4 regions of the Pseudomonas sp. AB39(2026) genome follow, and region 1 is predicted to be linked to each of the others. Evidence: riboswitches for the same ligand, from Rfam matches in the RefSeq annotation. Region 1 holds a riboswitch; each other region holds the start of a gene.

Region 1 (4,205 bases):
CGGGCGGGGATCAATCTGGTACAGCAGGTCGCCTTTCTTGACCAGCGCGCCTTCGTTGAAGGCTACGCGGTCAATCTGGCCAGACACACGTGGGCGCACCTGCACAGTTTCCGGCGCTTCCAGGCGGCCTGTGAACTCGTCCCACTCGTTCACGGGCTGGTCCAGCACTTCAGCCACGCTCACCTTGGGAGCCTGAGGCGCCTGTGCGGTCTCTGGCGCCTTGCTGCAGGCGGCAAGCACCGCAAGCGCCAGTACCGCAAGAGGGTAGTGCAAAGGTTTGAATGACTGTTCCAAAGGAGGCCCGCCCAGTTTGTTTATCAGGAATGGAGCGGATCATGGCCGGGCGCGGGACTATCGACGAATCGAATGGTTCGAAGATAACTATCAGTCACAATGATTCAGATTGTGAAAGGGTGTCTTTCCGGGTTAAGAACAATAGGTACAACGCTGAACCCTGTTATGGGACCAGGCAACGCCTTGGCATAAAGCTCCCATGGTCTGCTGTGATTACGCCGGGAACCCCTTCGCAACATCCAGCGCCCATTCCATAAACATCCTCACTGCTGGCAATCGCTCCCGGCCAGGCAGGCAACTTAGCCGATAGGTCGCCGCAGGCAGGCGCAGGTGTGGCAGGTAAGGTTGTAGCAACCCTTTATTCACACTGTCCGCTACCAGCACGTCACTGGCCAGCACCAGCCCATGGCCGGAAATGGCGGCCAGCAGCCCATGCTGCTCATCGGCATAGGAGCGGCGCCCAGGGCGAGACAGCCAATGCGGGTGTTGGGCGAGGGCGCACCATTGAGGCCAGTCCGGGGTACCCGGCACGCTACTGGCCCAAGGCATGTCAATCAGCACTGGCGCTTGGGCCACGGAGGGGGACCAGCCGTGGGGGGTATACACGGCAAAATGTTCTTCCAATAGCGTGACCTGGTGCAGGTCCGGCTCTGGGCGAAAGGTGGCGCGTATCGCCAGGTGCACCGACGCGTCTCGCGCTAAGTCGGTCAGTGCGTCGGACGTTTCGACCCTCACATTCACGTGCGGGCAGCGGGCGTAGAAGTCGCCCAGTCGCGGAATCAGCCACAAGCTGGCGAACGCTGGGGTCGTGGTAATGACCAGCGTATTGGAGGCTTCGTCTGGCAAGAGAGGCTGCACAGCAGCGTGTATTCCGGCGAACGCCTGGTGCAGCCCGGCCTGCAGGCACCGGCCGGTTTCGCTTAGCCGTACCCCTTGGCCGGTCCGTTCGAACAGCAGCGTGCCCAGCCATTGCTCCAGGGACTTGATTTGATGGGAAATAGCCGCCGGTGTGACGCTCAGCTCATCGGCTGCAGCAGCAAAGCTGCCCAAGCGGGCGGCGGATTCGAAGGCGCGCAGGGCAGTGAGGGGAAGCTGGGCAAACACTCGTTAGCCTCGTTAAGGGTGGCTTAAATCTACTGGCTTGCACGCACGGCCTCAAGCCATGAAACTCAATGCCCTGTTCAAGGAGCTTTTGTCATGCAAGGCGTACCCCGCAAGGTCCTTCAAGCCGTGCTGTACGAAGCCGGCGCGCTGGTGTTCGTGGCCCCTGCGCTGGCCGCTGTGTTCGGGCAGGGCATGGGGCACTCTACGGTGCTATCGGTGGTACTCAGTGCCGTAGCCTTAGGCTGGAACATGGTGTTCAACCACCTGTTCGAGGCGTTCGAGCGACGCCGGGGCTGGCGCGAGCGTACGCCCTTAAGGCGGCTGCTGCATGCCGTGGGGTTCGAAGGCGGCCTTGTGGTGATGCTCACGCCCATCATGGCGTATGGGTTGGGCGTTACGCTGGCCGTCGCATTTCTCGCTGACCTGGGGTTGTTCGCGTTCTTCTTCGTGTACGCCTATGGCTTCCAATGGATGTTCGACAAGGCCTTCGGGCTGCCAGTGCAGCCAGCCGCCGGGCATACGGCGCACGCCACCCTTGATTGACCTTGCACCTGGCACTGCGTAGGCTTGCCCCTTCGAGGTGCTTTGCCGGGAATGAGTTCTCCGGCAAGGCTAAGATGGGAACGCGGTAACAAGCCGCGGCTGCCCCCGCAACTGTGAACGGAAAAGCTTGGCCGATGCCACTGCGCACTGCGCGGGAAGGCGCCAGGCCGCTACAGTCCCTTTGGCCTGTGGCGCCGTGAGCCAGGAGACCTGCCTCGTGCCGATTTTTCCATTCAACCGGGCGGGGTGATCCGGTGCGAACCTGCTCGCAGGCCTTGCCTGCAGTGCTTTCGCGCCTGTCCGCCGTCATGTCAGGGGCACCCATGAAAACGCTCAGCAAACTTCCCGTTACCATCGTCACCGGCTTTCTGGGCTCGGGCAAAACCACCTTGCTCCGCCATATACTCGACAACGCCGAAGGCCGTCGCATTGCCGTGATCGTCAACGAATTCGGCGAGCTGGGCATCGATGGTGACCTGCTCAAGCAATGCAGCATCGGCTGTACTGAAGAAGAAGCCGTAGGGCGCGTGTTTGAGCTGGCCAATGGCTGCCTGTGCTGCACGGTACAGGAAGAGTTCTTCCCCGTGATGCGCGAGCTCGTACAGCGCCGGGGCACCCTGGACCACATCCTGATCGAAACCAGCGGCCTTGCTTTGCCAAAGCCGTTGGTGCAAGCGTTCCAATGGCCGGAAATCCGCAATGCCTGCACGGTAGACGCGGTGATCACTGTGGTGGATGCGCCAGCGGTGCTGGCCGGCACCTTTGCAGCGTTCCCGGATGCGGTCGATGCCCAGCGCAAGCAAGACCCCAACCTGGACCACGAATCCCCGCTGCATGAGTTGTTCGAGGACCAGCTGGCAAGCGCTGACCTGGTTATCCTGAACAAAGTGGACCTGATCGACGCCGCCGGCCTGGAACGCGTACGTGCCGAGGTGAGCGAAGAACTGCCTGCGGCTGTAAAAGTGGTAGAGGCTAGCGCGGGCCAGCTGCCGATTGCCGTGCTGCTGGGCCTGGGAGCCGAGTCCGAAGCCCATATCGACAGCCGGCTCACCCACCACGACACGCACCATGACGGCGAGGAAGCCGACCATGACCACGACGCTTTCGACTCCATCTGGGTCGAGCTACCTGAAGCGCCAGAAGCGGTGCTGATGGCGGCCCTGAGTGAAGTCGTAAAGCGCCACGACATTCTGCGCGTAAAAGGCTTCGCCGCTATTCCGGCCAAACCCATGCGCTTGCTGGTGCAGGGTGTTGGTAGCCGCTTTGACCGCCATTTCGACCGCCCCTGGGCAGCAGGCGAAGCGCGCATAAGCCGCCTGGTGCTCATTGGCCAGAACCTGGATGGCGAGCTGTTGCGCGCTGAATTGAACACCGCATTGCAAGGCTGACCCAATGCACCTGCTGCGCACCCAGCCCGGTGGCTTCGTCCCCGATGACAGCATTGCCGACCTGGGCCAGAGCCCAGCGGACCTAGTGATCCTGTGCAGCGGTGATTCCCACTTGGCGCTGCTGGCCGAAGCCGCCAGGCACCTGCCGGCAGACTATCCCAGCTTGCGCCTGGCCAATCCCATGCAGGTACAGAACCACGCTTCTGTAGACCTGTACGTGGACCAGGTGCTGCGCCATGCCAAGCTCATCGTGCTGTCGTTGCACGGTGGCGCCAGTTATTGGCGCTACGGTGTGGAGCAGTTGTTGCAGCTGGCCGAGCAGGGCGTGCAACTGGTGATGGTGCCAGGTGATGACCGGCCAGACCCTGAGCTGAGTGCGCTGAGTACGGTGCCTGGCGAGGTAACCAATAACATCTGGCAGTACCTGCGCCAGGGGGCAATGGGCAATGCCCATTCGCTGTATGGTTACCTGGCCGCCGAGCTGTTTCCGAGTGTGCTTGAGCGGCCCATGCCCTGGCAGCCACCAGCGGCCCTGCCCCGTGTCAGCCTTTACCAGCCAGGTTCGGCCACGGCTACGCTTGAGCAGTGGAAGGCCAGGTGGGCCGCTGGGGCGCCTGTAGTGCCCTTGGTGTTCTACCGCTCCCATCTGCAGGCGGCCAATACTGGATTCATCGATACTTTTTGCACGGTACTGGCCGATGCCGGCCTGAACCCGATGCCGGTGGCGGTCGCCAGCCTCAAGGACCCGGAGTGCCTGGCGCAGTTACAGGGCTGGATGGACGAGGTCGAGGCGGCCCTGGTCATTAATACTACGGGGTTCGCGCTGGCCAGCCCGGACGCGCCCAAGCAACGCCCACTGCGGCGCGACATCCCCGT
Region 2 (4,205 bases), 990 kb from region 1:
GCCTATGAAATGGCGCATGTCCCGCCGTTCGGCAATGGCGCGGTACACGGCTGCTTTCTCCGCGTCGCTGTAGGCGTGCTCGCTCATGCTGCCACCTCAGCGGGGCGAAGCAACGCCGCGCTGGCGGCAAGGTTGGACGGAAAGTAGAAATGCACATAGGAGGCCGTTAGCCGGCCCACGCGGTAGATCGCCTCGGCACCTCGCCCGCCGTTAGGGCTGCGGCCACGGGTAGTAGGTGCCCAAGGCGATGTGGTCAGGGAATGGTGGTAGGTGTGCCCTCTCAGGCACCCCTCATCCAGCTGCACGTCCTGCAAGGCCAGTGCAGCCAGGCGTTTTTGTAGCACCGCCTCGCCAGGCATCAGCCCAAGAAGGCTGGCGCGTTCGCCTTCCACACTGGTCAGCCCGTCCAGCAGGTACAGCATGCCACCGCATTCGGCCAACAGCGGTTTATCTGCACGATGGTGCCCGCGAATCGCCTCCAGCATCGGGGTATTGGCGGCCAGCTGATGGTGATGCAACTCCGGGTAGCCGCCCGGCAGGTAAAGGCTGTCGCACGGCGGCAGCCCCTCATCAACCAAGGGCGAGAAGAAGACCAGCTCGGCACCCATGGCCCGAAGTGCGTCCAGGTTGGCGTTATAAAGGAAAGCGAAGGCTTGGTCGCGGGCAATGGCAACGCGTACGCCCTGCAACAGCCGCGCCGGGGCCTCAGGCTCAGGGGGGCTGAAACACACAGGGGGTGGCAACGCATCATCGCAGGTGGCCGCCAGCGCCTGAGCTGCGGCATCGAGCCGGCGATCCAGGTCTTCCAGTTCGCTGGCCTGCACCAGGCCCAGGTGCCGGCTGGGCAAGTTGATCGCCTGCTCACGCGGCAAGCCACCGAACCAGCGCAGGCCTTCGGTGAGGCTGTCGCGTAACAGCTGGCTGTGACGTTCGCTGCCCACTCGGTTGGCCAGCACGCCCACGAAGGACAACGCCGGCCGGTAGCGGGCCAAACCCAAGGCCAGCGCACCGAAGGTCTGAGCCATAGCCGTACCGTCGATCACGCCCAGCACGGGCACGCCCAGTTCGATGGCCAGGTCTGCACTGGAGGGAAGGCCGTCGAACAGCCCCATCACCCCTTCGATCAGGATCAGATCTGCCGTTTCTGCCGCCTCCCACAGCAGGCGGCGACTTTGCGCTGCGCCTACCATCCACAGGTCCAGCTGGTACACCGGCGCGTCGCTGGCACGCTCGAGAATCATGGGGTCGAGAAAATCTGGCCCACACTTGAACACGCGTACCTTGCGGCCGCGGTTGCGATGCAGGCGCGCCAGTGCGGCCGTGACCGTGGTTTTACCCTGGCCAGAGGCAGGCGCGGCGATGAGTACTGCAGGACAGTGCCGGGCTGTACTCACCACTCGATACCCTTTTGTGCCTTGATACCTGCCTTAAAGGCGTGTTTGACCACGCCGATTTCGCTGACCGTGTCAGCCGCCTCCAGCAATTCCGGGCGGGCCGTACGGCCTGTAACGATGGCATGTTGCAAGGGTGGGCGCGCCTGAAGGTCCGCTAACACGGCGTTCACATCCAGGTAGCCATGCTTGAGGGCGATATTGAGCTCATCAAGCAGCACGAAATCCACGGCAGGGTCGGCCAGCAAGCCTTTAGCAACTGCCCAGGCGGCCTCAGCGGCGGCAATGTCACGTTGGCGATCCTGGGTCTCCCAGGTAAAGCCTTCCCCCATCACATGAAAGCTGACCTCCTCTGGAAAGCGGCGGAAGAACGCCTCCTCGCCCGTGGAGTTGCGCCCCTTGATGAACTGCACCACCCCGCAGCGCATGCCATGGCCCATGGCGCGGGCCAACATGCCAAAACCGGAGCTGCTTTTACCTTTGCCATTTCCGGTCAGCACCAACAGCAGGCCGCGCTCGTCAGGGGAGGCGGCAATACGGGCGTCCATTACAGCCTTCTTGCGCACCATACGGGCCTGGTGGCGTTCGTCACGCTCGGGAGTGTCGTTCATGTGCTGCCAGGTCCTTCACTGCGGTCACTGGCGGGTGCGCACCGACGCTATGCCTCAGCCCTACGGGGAAGCATGGCGTGGATGCCGCGCTCACCCGCACGGCGATCTGTACTGTAATAAGGCGGGTTGCATCGCTCGCCCGATAAGGTTTCAGGCCGGTCTCCGGGCTTGTGAGGGGGCCGTTATACCCCACCGGCGCGCCTTCCCGGTTATCCCAGTGGCCTGTGCGGCGGTGTTCACTCACTTACCGTTGCGGGGGCAGCGCCGGCCTTGCCCTAGGCTCACCGGCTTCCCTGTTTCACCCTGGCGCGCGAAGGTGGCCGGGGCACCTGAAACAATCGCGCAGGGTAAGGGGTTGGCCCAACAGCGTCAATTAAACATGTTGAACCTCCACCGCCTCGCTGCCTCTACGGTACACAACCCGGCTGCCAGGAAGCACACCATGCACATGTCCCGCCTTGCCTTAACCGTTGTACTTGCCGCCAGCGTGGCGGCGTGCGGCGAAAGCTCGAAACTGCAAGTGGCCGATGGTACAGGCCCTTCACCTAAACTCCCCGAACCCAACAAGACCCTGATCCCCACTGTCAATATTGCCCCGGCCGTGGGTTGGCCCCAGGGCGCCAAGCCCAAGGCTGCGCCCGGCACCCAGGTGAAGGCCTTCGCTGAGGGGCTCAACCACCCCCGCTGGCTGTACGTATTGCCCAATGGCGATGTGTTGGTAGCAGAAACCAACGCGCCACCCAAACCCGACGACACCAAAGGGATTCGAGGGTGGGTGATGGAGAAAGTCATGGGGCGTGCCGGGGCGGCCGTGCCCAGCCCGAACCGCATCGTGCTATTGCGCGACAAGGATGGCGACGGCGCAGCGGAAACCCATGAAGTGTTCCTGCAAAACCTCAATTCGCCTTTCGGCATGGCGTTGGTGGGCCAGAACCTGTACGTAGCAGACACGGACAAGATTCTGCGCTTCAACTACACCCCAGGCGCCACTCACCTGGACAGCGACGCCCAGACCGTCACCGACCTGCCCGCCGGCACGATCAACCATCACTGGACCAAGAACATCATTGCCAGCCGCGATGGCAAGAAGCTGTACGCGACCGTGGGTTCCAACAGCAACGTGGCCGAGAATGGCCTGGACAATGAGCAAGGCCGCGCCGCCATTTGGGAAGTGGACCTTGCCACTGGGCAAAAGCGCCTGTTTGCCAGCGGCTTGCGCAACCCCAATGGCCTCGCCTGGGAGCCCACGTCTGGCAAGCTTTGGACAGCCGTAAATGAACGGGACGAGATCGGCAGCGACCTGGTGCCGGACTACATCACCTCTGTAAAGGACGGCGCGTTCTACGGCTGGCCGTTCAGTTACTACGGCCAGCACGTGGATGTGCGTGTCGAACCTGGAAACCCGGACATGGTGCAAAAAGCGATTGCGCCTGATTTTGCGGTAGGGCCCCATACCGCCTCCCTGGGTTTAGCCTTCGCCCAGCCCGGCCAACTGCCGGCACCTTTTGATAAGGGCGCGTTCATTGGCCAGCATGGCTCTTGGAACCGCAAGCCACATAGCGGCTACAAGGTGTTGTTCGTCCCCTTTGCCGACGGCATGCCAAGCGGCCAGCCCGTGGACCTGCTAACGGGCTTTCTCAATGACAAGGAAGAAGCCATGGGCCGCCCGGTCGGTGTAGTCGGCGACAACAAAGGCGGATTGCTGGTCGCCGACGACGTAGGCAACAAGGTATGGCGTGTGACCCGGTAATAGCGGCCAGGCCCAGCCAGGGCCGTTATGGCAGTGCTGTTTGTGCCAAGCGCTCTGGCTGGATCACCCGCTTGGCAGCCAGGTAGGCTTTCTGCCAATACGGTTTGTTCAGGTATTCCAGGCGTACCGTACCACCGGTGCGCGGTGCGTGAACGAACCGCCCTTCCCCCACGTAGATACCGGCATGGCTCACCTGCCCATTGCGTTGCGTCGAGAAAAATACCAGGTCGCCGGAACGCAGGGCGTTGCGGTCGATGGTGGGCGAATGCATGGCAATCAGGTCACGGGTGGTGCGTGGCAACGCGATGCCTGCCGCGTCGTGGTACACAAACCCGATCAGGCCACTGCAGTCGAAGCCAGCGGCAGGCGTGTTGCCTCCCCAGCGGTACGGCGTACCTACCAAGCCAATGGCTCGAAACAATACGTCGTCAGCCTTTACCGAGGAGTAATCCG
Region 3 (4,205 bases), 350 kb from region 1:
CAGGGCTCACGTCGATCAAACGCTCGAAGCTTCACACGCTATGCGTTGCAACTCCCCTGCCTTATCCAACCGGTAACGGTCATAGTCTGCGGCCAGCAGCAAGGTCCCGTTATAGTGAGCCGCAGCCTCCGCCCTCAGCGCTTCAAGGGTCAGGCCAGGCCGGCCAGTCACCTGGTAGCGCGGGCTGAAATGGGTTAATACCAGGTTAGGCAACCCAGCTGAGGCGGCAAAGCGGGCAACCGCCGCTGCACTGCTATGACCATGGTGTTCCTTCCCACGCGCTACCGCTTGGGTATAGGTTGCCTCGTGCACCAGCACCTGGGCCCCTTCGCAGGCATGCCTAAGTAGCGCGGGCTCTGCATTGTCCCCCGCCACTACGATGCACTGAGGCGGCTGCTCAAAGCGCAGGTAGGCTGTGGGTGTCAGTACTCGGCCCTGGTGGTGCACCGCTTCGCCTCGCATCAATGCCCCCCACGCTGGGCCTCGCGCTACCCCATCAGCCGCCAGCCGCGCAAGGTCCAACTGGGGGCGAGCGGCGGCTTCAGTAAAGCGGTAAGCATACGAAGGCACACGGTGAGCCAAGGGCGTGGCGCTCACGCTCAAGCCTGCATTGACCCATGGCGGGCCCGTTACCAGGCTTGGTGTGGCGTGAAAGCGCAAGGGAAACGGCACGTGTGTTTCGGTGAGATCAAACGTACTGAGCAACCAGGCCTTGATACCGGCCGGGCCAATGATGTCCAGAGGCTGGGTACGCCCCTGCAGGCCGGCGCTGGCCAGCAGCCCAGGCAATCCATAACAGTGGTCCCCATGCACGTGGGTGATGAAGATCCCGCTCAACTGGCGCAGGGACAAGGGCGTACGCAGCAGCCGGTGCTGTGTACCTTCGCCACAGTCAACCAAGTACCAGGCCTTGCCTTGGCTTGCCAGTATCGCCAGGCCACTGACGTTGCGCGCCCGGGTGGGGGTGCCAGAGGAGGTGCCAAGAAACATCAGTTCCATCAGAGGTCCTTTCAAAAGCGTTGGGCCATGAAACCACATTCGATGCCCGCGCCGCCCGCTCCGTGAGCGTTGGTGTTCAAACAGGGGCGGCTGACGTGCTTAGACCCCATGGCCCACGGCAAGCATCCAGCCAGTGCCTGGCCTGCACAGGGCGCAATTTTCCTGAACTTTGCTTGCCTTGGCGCTTTCCCAAAACCATGGCGCCCAGCAAAGGGCCACCTTCCCACCTTTCTACAGGAGCTCATATGAGCAGCAAACGCGTACTGATCATCACTTCCAACACCGGCATCGAGCGCGACGAGCTGGTCAAACCCCTGGAAGCTCTCAAGGGCGCTGGCCTAACCGTGACCCACGCGTCGGTCAAGGGCGGCACCACGCAGACCTTCGTACAGGACACTGAGAAAGACCGGACCGTGGAATCCACGGCAAAACTGGCAGACCTCAAGGCTGATGATTTTGACGCCTTGGTGATTCCTGGCGGTACCGTCAACGCTGACACCCTGCGCCAGGACAAAGATGCTCAGGCTTTGGTAAAGGCGTTCGCTGACGCAGGCAAAACCGTTGCCGCAATCTGCCACGGCCCTTGGCTGCTGATCGATTCAGGCGTGATCGAAGGCAAGACTCTAACGTCTTACCCTAGCGTGAAAACTGACCTGCTCAATGCCAAGGCGGCAGGGTGGGAAGACACTGAGGTATTCAAATGTGGTGCCAACGGCTGGACGCTAATCACGTCCCGCACCCCAGATGACCTGCCTGCATTTAATCAGGCCATTATCGAGGCGCTGCAAGCCGCGTAATAAAGCCCCGTATTCATTTGCCCGCGCAAGCGGGCTTTTTTAGGTTCTTCACGGATCACTGAGGACGTTATTGTCCAGACCCCGTGAAGAACTTTGTTTTTCCTGTTTGACGCTCCCTCGAGGGCATGCTTTGCTTACACCTTTCGTTCGGGTGCCCTTCACAGGGTGAAACGGGAAACCGGTGCGCCGCCAGGCCAGTCCGGTGCTGCCCCCGCAACGGTAAGCGAGCGCGCTTCATATCCACTGTGCCAGGCATGGGAAGGGGAAGCGGACCGTCAACACTACGGTGTTGCCCCTCGCAAGCCCGGAGACCGGCCCGACGGACATCATTGACACACCTGCGGTGGGCGGGCTGTCCGGCCCCGCCTTTGGCAGGGTTTCGGCGCCTGCCTGTCCTTTACCTGAGGGAAGCGCCATGTCCGCCCACGCTACAAGCCATCTCGTTGCTCAACCTGCTGCTACCCTCACCCAGCGTATTGCTGCGGCGTGCCTGGCCACCGTGTTAGGCGCTGGCTTGGTCTATTTTGCCGGGTTCTCCCACCTGCCTGCCGTGCACAATGCTGCACATGATACGCGCCATAGCGCTGCATTCCCTTGCCACTAAGGTGCTTGCCATGATTACACGTATTCTGCGCACCGCCGGCTTTGCGGGGTTGTTCGCGGCGCTGTTGCTGACGGTGATGCAAAGCCTGTGGCTTACGCCGCTGATTCATACGGCCGAAACCTATGAGCACGCAGCCCCTGCCGGCCATGAGCATGGAGGTGCCAACACCGCCGAGCACGTCCATGAAGAAGCCGCCTGGGAGCCTGAAGACGGCTGGCAGCGCGTGCTGTCCACCACCGGCGGCAACCTGGTGGTTGCCGTGGGCTTCGGGCTGATGCTGGCCGGGCTGTATACGCTGCGTGCGCCGGGCCGCACGGCTGAAGGGCTGCTCTGGGGCCTTGCCGGCTATGCTGTGTTTACCTTGGCGCCCACGTTGGGCCTTCCGCCGGAACTGCCAGGCACCGCTGCAGCCGACCTCGCTTCACGCCAGGTCTGGTGGGTCGGTACAGCGGCTTCCACTGCCGTGGCGCTGGCGCTGATGGTGTTTGCCCGGGGATGGCCCTTGAAGCTGGCTGGGGCTGTGCTGCTCGTGATCCCTCACCTGGTCGGCGCCCCTCAACCGGCCATCCATGAAAGCCTCGCGCCCGAGGCGCTGGAAGCCCAATTCCGCTGGGCAGCGCAGTTGACCAACGTGGCGTTCTGGTTGGCGCTCGGGAGTGCAACGGCCTGGCTGTTCCGCCGTTCGGCGCGGGCCTGATCACTGGTTATGGGGCATCCCTGGCTGGTCGCAGGGCTTGGCTGCCGCAGGGGCTGCCCTGTAGAGGTGTTGCAAGCGCTACTGGAACAGGCCCTTGCCCAAGTGGGCGCTACGCTATGTGACGTGCAGGGCATTGCCTCGCTGGACAGAAAATGCGGCGAACCTGGGCTGGTAGCCCTTGCAGTGAGTCAGGGCTTGCCGTTATCAGGCTACTCGGCCAGTGCCCTGGCGCCCTACGAGCCGCTGCTGAGCCACCGCTCATGGGTGAGCCTGCAACATACCGGTTGCCTTGGCCTGGCGGAAAGTGCCGCATTGGCCCATTGCGAGGCGCTCAGCCAGCGAACACCCAAGTTGTACCTGGCCAGGCTCTGTGCCAGCCATGCAACGGTCGCCCTGGCCATCGCAACATGAAATTTACTCAACCTTCATAGGCAGCCAACCTGCAATGACCGTCTATTTTATCGGCGCCGGCCCCGGCGATCCCGACCTGATCACTGTTAAAGGCTTGCGTCTGCTGCGTCAGTGCCCTGTGATCATTTATGCAGGCTCTCTAGTGCCCGAAGTATTACTGGAGGGCCATCGTGCAGAGCGTGTAATCAACAGTGCGGCGCTGGACCTGGAGGCCATCGTCCAGGAAATCGCCCAGGCCCACTCCCGTGGGCAGGATGTCGCACGCGTGCATTCTGGTGACCCTGGCCTCTACGGCGCCGTGGGTGAGCAGATCCGGCACCTGAGGGCCTTGGGCATACCGTTTGAAATTGTCCCGGGTGTGACAGCTGTCGCCGCATGTGCCGCGTTGTTGGAGGCAGAGCTCACTCTGCCAGGGGTGTCCCAGACTGTCATCCTCACGCGCTATGGTACGCGCTCCCCGATGCCCGCAGGCGAGGCCTTGGCGGATCTGGCGCGTCACCAAGCGACCATGGCCATTCATTTGGGGGTCAGCCACTTGCCGGCTATTGTGAACACCCTGATGCCCAGTTATGGAGTCGATTGTCCTGTTGCAGTGGTGCACAAAGCCACGTGGCCTGAGCAAGACTGGGTTACAGGCACCCTCGGCACGATCCAAGCCCAGGCCGCAGGTAAGGGCTTTCAGCGCTCGGCGTTGATC
Region 4 (4,205 bases), 110 kb from region 1:
GCTGCCACTGGCGCGCGACGCGCGGGCCAGCACGATAACCAGGGTAAAGGCCAGCAGTGCCCCGAGAAATGACCCTACTGATAGTGAGATCAAGCCACCGCCGATACCCAGTACCGATACCAGCACCGCGCCGGTAGACGCGCCGGCCGAAATGCCCAGTAGGTAGGGCTCGGCCAGGGGGTTGCGTAATAACGCTTGCAGTATCACCCCGCAGATGGCCAGGCCTGCGCCACAGGCAGCCGCTACCAAGGCGCGTGGCAGGCGGTAATTCCACACAATACCCACGTCGATGGGGTCCAGCGGGTAATGAGCCCCGGCCAACTGGTTGGCCAATACCTTCAGCACCTGGCCAAACGGCAGGGCTGTTTCGCCCATGGCCGTGGCAGCCAGTAGCGCCCCAGACAGCAGCAGGAGGCTCCACCCCCAACCTGGCCTCATGGGCGGTAGTGCTCCCGGGCTTCGGCCAGCTGTTCGATACCGTCGAACAGGCGGGTACTGGCCTGTAACGCATCGGCGTCAACGATCAGGATGCGATCATGCTTGACGGCGTCCATGTTGCGTGTGACTGGGTCGCTTTTGAGAAACGCCAGCTTCTTCTGGTAGTCGTCGGCCGGGAAGCGGCGACGCTCCATACGTGCGATCACGATAAAGTCGGGGTTGGCCTTGGCCAAAGTTTCCCAGCCCACGGTCGGCCATTCTTCAGTGGACGTGACCACGTTGCGTATCCCCACGGCGTTGAGCAGGTAATCGGCCACGCCTTGCTGGCCAGCCACGAAGGGGTCTGTGGCCAGGGCTGCGCTGGAGAACCACACCACCGCCGTAGGTGCTTTGACGGCGCTGGCCTGGGCACGTGCCGCCGCGCGCGCAAGCCGTGCCTTGTAATCCGCCACCAAGGCTTGGCCACGGTGGTCCACGTCGAAGATTTTTGCCAGCTCAAGCACGCTGGTGTAGAGCGTGTTGATATCAAAAGCTTGCAAGCGCGTACCGTCTGCGCCTTTGAGGTTGTCCTTGCCGACACAGTCGGAGGGCATCAGGTAGGTAGGGATGTTGAGGTCGTGGAACTGCTCTCGCGTACCTACCGCGCCTTGGGGGCCGACCATCCATTCGAACTGAACCGCTACCAGCTGGGGGCGCTTGCCAATGACGGCTTCGAAGCTGGGCTCGTTGTTGGCCAGGCGTTCCACCTTGGCATTTAGGGCGGCATATTCAGGCTTAACCGCATCGAACCACAGGGACGTGCCCACCAGGCGATCACCCAAGCCCAATGCGTAGAACAGCTCCGTTCCGGCCTGGCCGATGGTGACCGCACGCACCGGTGCCTGGTCGAACGTTAGAGCCTTGCCGCAGTTCTGCACGGTGAGTGGGTACTGGGTAGGGGCTGCCAGAGCGGATGTGGCAATGCTTGCCAACAAGGCAAGGGCAGGATAGGCAGGCAGTTTCACAGGCAAACGCTCCTGAAAGGGCAGAGGGGGCGCAGTGCAAAAAAGACCTGCCCGCAAGCGCTGCCTGGCCAGGGGCGGGCGCACGGGGGTGCCTTTTCCGGACACCCCGCCGGTAAGTGATTGATTAGGCTGTGGACGAAAGGTCGGCAAGCGTAGCCAGCTGTCGTGCACAGCTTAAGGCCGGCAGGTCTCCTGACTGGCGTTTCCCCGCCGCCCCAGCCTTCCCAGGCAAAGCCCAGTGGCATGTATGGAGCAGGCTCGGCGCCTACAGTTGCGGGGGCAGTTCCGTTTTGGGCCTGAGCCCTTCGGATTCCCTGTTAGTTCCTTTCGGAAACCGGCGCCGGAATAGTAAACCATTGCGGTGTATTGGCAACCCGGCCAGGGCAATGGTCATACAAAGCCTGGGGCCAAACCGGTATCATGGCCCAGCCGACATCGGCACGCATTGAGCGAGAGGGTAGTAACGGCTATGCATCAGCACTTCTGCCTTGAGGGCGGCGGGGAATGTGGCGAACGGCTGCGCGCCTTGGACTGGGCCCACAGTGCCCTTGGCCCGGTGGCTCAATGGCCGCTGTCCCTGAAAACGGCCGTGCAGATCGTGCTCAGCTCGCAGTTTCCCATGATGGTGCATTGGGGGCCGGCGCTTATTACCTTCTACAACGATGCCTACGCGCCCAGCCTGGGCCATAAGCACCCTGGCCACCTTGGGCAGCCCGCCCGGGAATGGTGGGCCGAGATGTGGGACCAGCTCACGCCTATTTTCGATCAGGTTCTAGGGGGGCAAGCGTTTTACGTGGAGGACGCTCGCTACACGCCCGACCGCGATGGCGTGGCCGAAGAAGCGTTCTTCACCCATTGCCACAGCCCCCTGTGGGATGACAACGGCAAGGTGGCCGGCATCTTTCTGGTAGTGACCGAAACCACACGGGGTATTCTGGCCGAGCGGCGCCTTAAGGAGCTGAACGCTCACCTTGAAGGGGTGGTGGCCGAACGCACCGAAGACCGCAACGCTTTGTGGCAGCTGTCCCAGGACCTGATGCTGCGCTGCACCGTAGAAGGCGTGATCACGGCGGTCAACCCGGCCTGGACCCAACTGTTGGGCTGGACAGAGGCCGAGTTGCTGGGCAACACCCTGTTCGCCTTCATACATGACCACGATCAGGTGAGCACGGCCCAGGAAGCTCGTGACCTGGGTAATGGCATGGAATACTCACGGCTGGACAACCGCTACCGGCACAAGGATGGCAGTTACCGCTGGATCAGTTGGTCCAGCCGCGCAGGTGATGGCGTGATCAACGCTGTAGGCCGCGACATCACCCAGGACAAGCAACGCATCGAAGCCCTGGCCGCTGCCGAAGAGGCCATGCGGCAATCACAGAAAATGGAAGCCGTAGGTCAGTTGACCGGTGGTGTAGCCCATGACTTCAACAACCTGCTGACCATTATTCGGTCGTCAGTGGACTTTCTCAAACGTCCCGCGCTGAGCGAAGAGCGGCGGCAGCGCTACCTTACGGCTGTCTCCGATACTGTGGAGCGTGCCAGCAAGCTCACGGCCCAGCTTCTGGCCTTCGCCAGGCGGCAGGCGCTCAAGCCTGAAGTGTTCGAGGTGGGCGCCAAGTTGCATGCCCTGGCGGACATGCTCAACACCCTGATGGGCGCCCGTATTACCGTTATCACCGAGCTGCCCGTCACGGCCTGTTTCATCGAAGCCGATACCAATCAGTTTGAAACGGCCCTAATCAACCTGGCGGTCAATGCACGAGATGCCATGGACGGTGCGGGCACGCTTATTGTGGAGTTGCGCCACGGCGTTCCGCTGCCAGCGATTCGCGGCCATGCCCCGGCCGCCGGCCCCTTTGCCGAAATTGCCCTGACTGACACGGGCGAGGGGATTTCGGACGATACGGTGGCCCGTATTTTCGAGCCGTTTTTCACCACCAAGCAGGTAGGCAAAGGGACTGGGCTGGGGCTCTCCCAAGTATTCGGGTTTGCCAAACAGTCGGGCGGTGATGTCACGGTGACCAGTGTTGTGGGCCAGGGCGCACGTTTTAGCCTGTACCTGCCGGAAGTCCAGGTGCAGGTGGCGCCGTATACCCCTGTGCCAACCGTAACGCAAGCGGCTCTGGGCACGGGGCAGCGCGTGCTCGTGGTGGAGGACAATATCGAGGTGGGCCGCTTTGCCACCCAGATGCTAGAAGACCTGGGCTACTCCCCTACGTGGGCCGTGAATGCCGAAGACGCAGTGGCCCTGCTGGGCCAGCACGGTGCCGGCTTCGATGTGGTGTTCTCTGATGTGGTGATGCCGGGCATGGGCGGCATCGAGCTGGCCAAATGGCTGGTGTCGAACTTGCCACAGCTTCCCGTGGTGCTGGCCACCGGGTACAGCCATGCGCTGGCCCTGGGCGGTGCTCAGGGCATCGAGCTGCTGCACAAGCCTTACTCCACTGAAGAGCTGGGCCAGGTGCTCAAACGGGTGATCACCAAGGCCTGAAACTTTCCTGCACGGCGCGTACCCAATGGCCAGGTAGCGGCCCAAGGCGCAACGCCTGCCTGCTGTGTCTGCCTCCTTCTGCCAAGGTACGTTCCATGATTGCTCGATGGCGCTGGGCCGCGCGTCAACTGACCAAGCGCCTATGGTTCCGGGCCAGCCTGTTCTCCCTGGTCGGTGTAGCGACCGCGCTGCTGGCGATCCTGTTCAGGGATTTGGTACCCCCGTCCCTCCCAGCCAAGGTAGGGGCCGATTCGGTCGACAAGATCCTGTCC

The links. A riboswitch is a leader RNA that binds a small molecule or an ion and turns the genes downstream of it on or off. The one in region 1 is predicted to bind cobalamin.
Region 2: linked by a shared signal. The riboswitch ahead of cobO (cob(I)yrinic acid a,c-diamide adenosyltransferase) and the one ahead of cobW (cobalamin biosynthesis protein CobW) in region 1 are both predicted to bind cobalamin.
Region 3: linked by a shared signal. The riboswitch ahead of ACSAMW_RS03405 (CbtB domain-containing protein) and the one ahead of cobW (cobalamin biosynthesis protein CobW) in region 1 are both predicted to bind cobalamin.
Region 4: linked by a shared signal. The riboswitch ahead of ACSAMW_RS01335 (ABC transporter substrate-binding protein) and the one ahead of cobW (cobalamin biosynthesis protein CobW) in region 1 are both predicted to bind cobalamin.

Annotation. Positions count from the first base shown of each region.
Region 1 covers NZ_CP195212.1:424,691-428,895, forward strand. Annotated here, with positions in the region: gene mexE (multidrug efflux RND transporter periplasmic adaptor subunit MexE) at 1-294, opposite strand, end outside; gene ACSAMW_RS01820 (LysR substrate-binding domain-containing protein) at 508-1,398, opposite strand; gene ACSAMW_RS01825 (PACE efflux transporter) at 1,492-1,941, shown strand; cobalamin riboswitch at 1,960-2,173, shown strand; gene cobW (cobalamin biosynthesis protein CobW) at 2,265-3,329, shown strand; gene cobN (cobaltochelatase subunit CobN) at 3,334-4,205, shown strand, end outside.
Region 2 covers NZ_CP195212.1:1,415,908-1,420,112, forward strand. Annotated here, with positions in the region: gene bluB (5,6-dimethylbenzimidazole synthase) at 1-87, opposite strand, end outside; gene ACSAMW_RS06130 (cobyrinic acid a,c-diamide synthase CobB) at 84-1,394, opposite strand; gene cobO (cob(I)yrinic acid a,c-diamide adenosyltransferase) at 1,391-2,002, opposite strand; cobalamin riboswitch at 2,139-2,350, opposite strand; gene ACSAMW_RS06140 (PQQ-dependent sugar dehydrogenase) at 2,445-3,752, shown strand; gene ACSAMW_RS06145 (C40 family peptidase) at 3,778-4,205, opposite strand, start outside.
Region 3 covers NZ_CP195212.1:770,815-775,019, forward strand. Annotated here, with positions in the region: gene ACSAMW_RS03395 (MBL fold metallo-hydrolase) at 16-999, opposite strand; gene ACSAMW_RS03400 (type 1 glutamine amidotransferase domain-containing protein) at 1,245-1,796, shown strand; cobalamin riboswitch at 1,929-2,130, shown strand; gene ACSAMW_RS03405 (CbtB domain-containing protein) at 2,212-2,400, shown strand; gene ACSAMW_RS03410 (CbtA family protein) at 2,411-3,097, shown strand; gene ACSAMW_RS03415 (cobalamin biosynthesis protein) at 3,107-3,508, shown strand; gene cobM (precorrin-4 C(11)-methyltransferase) at 3,543-4,205, shown strand, end outside.
Region 4 covers NZ_CP195212.1:312,994-317,198, forward strand. Annotated here, with positions in the region: gene ACSAMW_RS01330 (FecCD family ABC transporter permease) at 1-438, opposite strand, end outside; gene ACSAMW_RS01335 (ABC transporter substrate-binding protein) at 435-1,442, opposite strand; cobalamin riboswitch at 1,608-1,796, opposite strand; gene ACSAMW_RS01340 (hybrid sensor histidine kinase/response regulator) at 1,912-3,933, shown strand; gene ACSAMW_RS01345 (DUF2254 domain-containing protein) at 4,029-4,205, shown strand, end outside.